DNA from 2 places in the Bacillus sp. N1(2025) genome. Region 2 is predicted to be linked to the other one. Evidence: riboswitches for the same ligand, from Rfam matches in the RefSeq annotation. Region 2 holds a riboswitch; the other holds the start of a gene.
What was found. A riboswitch is a leader RNA that binds a small molecule or an ion and turns the genes downstream of it on or off. The one in region 2 is predicted to bind lysine.

Region 1: it holds a riboswitch for lysine, as region 2 does, so the genes downstream of both, ACNFN4_RS01210 (aspartate kinase) here and ACNFN4_RS08710 (amino acid permease) in region 2, are expected to answer to the same signal.

What each region holds. Positions count from the first base shown of each region.
Region 1 covers NZ_JBLTJB010000001.1:230,666-233,798, reverse strand. The annotation lists gene ACNFN4_RS01215 (YslB family protein) at 1-86, shown strand, start outside; gene ACNFN4_RS01210 (aspartate kinase) at 133-1,362, opposite strand; lysine riboswitch at 1,488-1,667, opposite strand; gene uvrC (excinuclease ABC subunit UvrC) at 1,729-3,133, opposite strand, start outside.
Region 2 covers NZ_JBLTJB010000003.1:192,169-195,301, reverse strand. The annotation lists gene ACNFN4_RS08715 (class I SAM-dependent methyltransferase) at 1-364, shown strand, start outside; gene ACNFN4_RS08710 (amino acid permease) at 417-1,829, opposite strand; lysine riboswitch at 1,940-2,120, opposite strand; gene sspJ (small acid-soluble spore protein SspJ) at 2,243-2,383, opposite strand; gene ACNFN4_RS08700 (metal-dependent hydrolase) at 2,567-3,049, shown strand; gene ACNFN4_RS08695 (LTA synthase family protein) at 3,091-3,133, shown strand, end outside.

The DNA.
Region 1 (3,133 bases), on a different contig from region 2:
AGATTGCAGAATCTTATGAACAGGTAAAAAAGAGAGCGGATAAAGTCGTCCTGACCGTAAAATGGGATATGAAGGACCCTGTATAATTGAAAAAAGGCGGTGACTCCAAGTCCCGCCTTTTTGCCTGCCCGTTTATACGGCAGACGGCTGTTTAGAAAGCTCAAACGCATCATGAAGCGCTTCGACCGCTTTCACCATATCATTTTCGCTGACAACCGCTGATACTTTTATTTCAGATGTGCTCACCATTTTGACTTGTACATTTTTTTCCGCCAGTACGGCAAACATGTCCGCGGCGACGCCGGGATTTGAAACCATGCCCGACCCGACAATAGAGACTTTCGCCAGTTTTCTTTCGGTTTCAATTTTTTCATAGTCAAGCGCGTTTTTATATTCTTCAAGCACGGCGACCGTTTGCGCGGCATCTTCCGTTTTCACTGAGAAAGAAATATCCGCTTCCCCATCGTCCGACTGTGTCTGAATAATAATGTCAACGTTGATGTTTCGTTTTGCCAGCGCGGTGAAGATTGTTGAAAGTGTTGTCAGTCCGCTTGCAAGACCCGTAACGGACACCCTTGTGATCTGGTCTTCAAATGCAATTCCTCTGACGATTAAATTCTGCTCCATTGATGATTCCTCCTCAATTAATGTTCCCGCTTCATGCTCTGTGCTTGACCGCACTTCCAAAGGCACTTGGTAGTTTTTCGCGAACTCAACCGCCCGCGGGTGAAGAACACCCGCTCCTAGATTTGCAAGCTCCAGCATTTCATCATAAGAAATTCCCGCCAGTTTTCTCGCTGACCGGACATACCGCGGATCTGTCGTAAATACGCCCGGAACATCTGTATAAATGTCGCATTTATCCGCTTCCAGCGCTGCTGCAAGAGCGACCGCCGTCGTATCGGAACCGCCCCGTCCGAGCGTCGTGATGCCGCCGTCTTCCGTTACACCCTGAAAACCGGCAACGACTGTGATTTTGCCTTCTGCAAGCTGCGAACGAATCGCCGTAATATCAATATCCGTAATTCTCGCATTACCGTGAACGGCTTCCGTGCGGACACCCGCCTGCCAGCCCGTATAAGAGACGGCGCCATATCCTTTTTCCTGAAGCGCCATGGACAAAAGGGAAATCGTGACCTGCTCTCCCGTTGACAAAAGCATATCCATCTCGCGTCTGCTTGGTTCAGATGTGATTTCAGCCGCGAGGTTAACGAGCGCGTCGGTTGATTTTCCCATTGCCGAAACGACGACTACGATATCATGGCCTTTTTGCTTTTCAGCAATGGCGCGATTTGCAGCATTTTGAATTTTTTCGGCAGAGCCGACGGAAGTGCCTCCGAATTTTTGTACGATAAGACCCATACTAGACCACCCTTTACATTTTGGTTCGTGCGGGTGAGGAGAAAAGAGCGTTTTGTCCACAATAAAAAAAGCAATGAGAGGAATAGCTCTCATTGCTTTTTCATATCATTACGATTGATTATGAACAACGAGATAGCCCTCCAAGAAAATGAATTCTTGACAGCCTTACATTTATTTAATGCAAGGCCAGCGAATCACACCGATGGGATGTGATACACTTCGGCGACGCTCCCCTTTCAGCCTTTTTCGCAGAATCCATCATTCTCCAAAGGCTTACTATTGAAGTTCGCACCTCTATCTTCACCATATAACACGATCTTATGAAATTAGTTCACATTCTAGCAGATTTTTCAGAAAAGCACAATACTATTTTTTCAATTTTTCAAACAGCAGCTGGGCCGCCGCGGCCGGCACACCGGCTTTTTTGATATCGTCAAGGCTTGCTTCCTTCATCTTTTTGACAGATCCGAAATGTTTTAAGAGCATTTTTTTGCGTTTTTCGCCGATTCCGGGGATATCATCCAGAACGGATTGAAAGACGCTTTTTCCCCGGATCTGTCTGTGAAAGCTGATCGCAAAACGGTGAACTTCGTCCTGAATACGCTGAAGCAGGTAAAACTCTTGGCTGTTCCGCTCCAGAAACACCGGTTCAAGCGGGTCGCCGATCAAAAGGTTCGATGTTCGGTGTTTATCATCTTTCGCCAATCCCGCTACCGGGACATCAAGGCCGAGCTCATTCTCGAGCACGTCGCGCGCCGCGTTAATCTGCCCTTTTCCGCCGTCAATGATGATTAAATCCGGCAGCGGAAGATTTTCGCGGAGCACCCTCGTGTACCTTCTTCTGACGACTTCCCTCATTGAGCCGTAATCATCCGGCCCTGTTACGGTTTTAATTTTATATTTGCGGTATTCCTTTTTATTCGGTTTTCCGTCAATAAAGACAATCATGGCCGATACGGGGTTTGTGCCTTGAATATTGGAGTTGTCAAACGCTTCAATCCGATGCGGCGTGTAAATATTCAGCGCTTCGCCGAGCCGTTCGGCTGCACCGATCGACCGTTCCTCATCCCGCTCGATTAACGAGAATTTTTCCCGCAGAGCAATTTTCGCATTTTTGTGCGCAAGCAAAAGCAGCTCTTTTTTCGGGCCTTTTTTCGGCTGATGCACGGCGGTTTCCAACAGCTCGCTGATCATGTCCCTGTCAACGCTGTCAGGCACCAGAATTTCCTTAGGCAGAAAGTGATTGTTTTTGGAATAGAACTGGCCGATGAAGGTCAGGAATTCTTCATCCGCTTCCTGATACATCGGAAACATGCTGACGTCGCGTTCGATCAGTTTTCCTTGGCGAATGAAAAAGACTTGGACGCACATCCAGCCTTTATCGTAGGCATATGCAAACACATCGCGGTCCAGAAGGTCATTCATGGTCATTTTTTGCTTCTCCATCGTCGATTCGATGTGAACAAGCTGGTCGCGGAATTCTTTAGCCCGTTCAAATTCAAGCTTTTCCGCCGCTTCTGCCATTTTCGCTTCGAGCTCTTTTTTGATTTCGTTATGCCCTCCCTTTAAAAAACGGGTGATGTCTTCAACAATCTCGCGGTTTGTCTCCTCAGATATATCCTTTACACATGGGGCGAGGCATTGTCCGAGATGATAATAAAGACAGACGCGGTCCGGAAGCTTTGAGCATTTCCTGAGCGGGTAAAGGCGGTCCAACAGTTTTTTCGTTTCCCGCGCCGCCTGCACATTCGGATACGGGCCGAAATAGCGT
Region 2 (3,133 bases):
TTTCAGCCTGCTCGGTGTGTCATACTATCTTACGAAAAAGCATCTCGCCCGCCTGCTCACACAATTATTTGCTGAAGTCCCGCCGGGAAGCTCTATCGTGTTTGATTATGCAGATGAGTCCCTTTTTGAAGAAAGAGGACTGTCAAACAGAGTGGAAAACATGGTGAAAATGGCTGCAGCAAGCGGAGAACCGATGTTATCGTGTTTCAGTTATAAAGAAATCGAAAAAATATTAGAATCATCAGGTCTGCTTATTTATGAACATTTATCTCCGGCGGACGTCAATGACCGTTTTTTCAGCGGACGCACTGACCATTTAACCGCATTCGAGACCATTCATTATATACATGCCGTCAAAAAGTAATCAGCTGCCGCAAACAAAAAAAGACATCTCACAGACGTGAGATGTCTTTTTGTCATACCGATTGTCTGTTGTTTGCAAATTTCTTTGAGACGAAAGGATATAACAGCAAACCGACGAAGAACAGCCCGATACCGAGAATAAAGGTCGTTAAATCGGCCGTTCCGGTAATAATGACATAAAAAGAATAAATGCAGGCAAGGATGGCGATGATACCGTCTCTTACTCTTGAACCCTTTATCTCGTCATACGTTTCACCCGTAAAAATGAGCTTCAGGCTGTAAAACGCTGACACGAGATACGGAATCAGATAAGCGAGCGTCGCCGCCGTCGTTAAAAACGTAAACGCGTCACTGATCGTCCGGGAAATAACCGAAAAGATAAAGATCTGTGACATCACGTTCGTTACGATTAACGACACAACCGGGCTGCCCTGTTTATTCGTTTTTGCAAAAGCAGCGGGAAAGTCTCCTGATTTCGCCGCTTGATACGGAACTTCAGAACCGAGAAGAATCCAGCCGAGCATCGTTCCGAACAGACACAAAATCGCCAGAATCGCCATAATGACGCTTCCCGCGCTGCCGACGATCGCGTACAATACGTCAACAAACGGTTTTTCCGAGCCGACAAGCTTACCATGCGGAAGCACGCCCATCGTAATCAATGTTACGATGATATAGATGCTGAGAGCGATCAATAATCCGGTAATGGTGGCGCGTTTCACGTCACGCTGCGAACGGGCGCGCCCGGATAAAATGACTGCCGATTCAATTCCGACGAACGCCCATAATGTTGAAATCGCCGCATTGTGGATCTGTCCGCCGATTCCCTCAACTGTGTGAGGACCTGTTTGAACCGGAAAATAAAAATGATCGAAAAACGACGTTTGAAACACAAACAAACCTGCAATGATAAAGAAGATAAATCCTAATACTTTTGAAAACGTCGTGACAAAATTTAATTTACTCGCACCGTTAATGCTGGTGACGAGAATCGTGTGAGTGCCCCATAATAAAACCGTACATACGGCAAACGTCAGCAGCTGGCCGAGCGTAACCGCCTGACCGCCGATCGAAAACATTTCACGCTTATCCGTTAAAATCGGGAAAAATGATGTTAAATATCCGGCAAGGCTCGTGATGATCGCCACGTTGCTGATCCAGCTCGCCACCCAGTAGCCCCACACCATCGTGAAGCCCGCTGCATTCCCTTTTTTCCGATCGCTGAACAGCGCACGCGCATAGCTTTGCGGCCCCGCCGTCAGCTCAGGCTTGCGGATGGATAAGTGGCCGAAGACCAGCGCGATCATTAACACACCGGCTCCCGTTAAAAGCCATGCCGATGTGGCGCCGAACGGGCTCGCGATTTTTGCGAGCGTACTCGGAAGCGAAAAGATGCCCGAGCCTACCATATTTCCTACGACAAACGCCGTTAATAACCAAAAACCCCATTTTTTCGTCTGTTCCATTCCTGTACCTCCTGGTTGTTCATTCGTACGGACCAGACCCCGAGACCATATTTACACGCAAAAAAAGCCTGAACAAAAGTCCATGCTTAAAGAAACACACACACCCTTGATCTCCGGATAGCCCTCCGCGAAAAAGCACGCGGCAGTCCTGCACTTATTCAGATACAGTCCCAGCATAAAGAAGGATCGGCTTTCTTTACACTTCGGCGCTGATGCCTTTAACACATGTTTTGCGGCCCCTATCAGCCTGGCATGTGCGACTCATCATCAAGCGCAACCTCTACCTCACCGAGAAAGAGTGAGGATTTTTATCATTCAATTCTACTCAGAGGTTATCAGAGATAAAAAGATCTGTCAAAGGGAAAAATTAGATGGAAAACGGATAGAGCGTTCGCCCTACCCGTCTTATATGGTCAGCGGTTGTTTTTTTTCTTTTGAACAGCTTCTTGAAGCGGATCGTCTTTCAGAGCTGCACCGGCGTCTTCAAGCGCGCCTTGAATGACATTTTTGTTTTTATCGCTGTTTTTTCCTTTTTCTTTGTTAAAGAAAGCCATCTGTATCACCTCTTTATCAAATATAGGTACACCTATAATGTGTCTTTTTCCGCGGCAGAATATGCGGAATCCGCGTCTCCTTCCTTTTGGCGGAACAGGTAAAGTTTGTTGATCAAACATGCATTCTCTTGATATATTTGTAATTCAGGGGATTTTGGCAAAAATAAAAAGGAGAAGCGAAAAATGACAGGAAAAACACACATCATGGGAGGCATCGCTTCTTGTTCCGCAATTGCGTATTATTACGGGTATGATCCGGTCCTTATGACCTCAGCGGGTGCCCTCGGGGCGCTGATTCCCGACATATGCCATACGAAAAGCAAAATCGGCAGGACGCTGCCCGTTCTGTCCAAAATCGTAAGCACGGTGTTCGGCCACAGAACGTTTACACACAGCCTGCTGTTTATGCTTATTATGTTTTTCATTACGGCAACCTATATTCCGAATCCGAGCATTTCCGCCGGACTGATGATCGGAATGGCGAGCCATCTTGTGCTTGACGCATGGACCGTCAACGGCATTAAACTGCTGTTTCCGTCCGCCATCCGCTTCCGTCTTCCCCTTTATATGAGAACGGGGAGTTTTTCGGAGCAGCTTGTGCTGGCCGGCTTAACGATTGTATCCTGCTATTATTTATACGAACTGGTTCACGGCCGCATCTCTTAAACAAAAAGCATCTTTCGCTTTTAGGGTGAGGAGTCATACATATGAAGAAAACCTTTTTCAGCAATCATCGGTTTTTATGCCTGT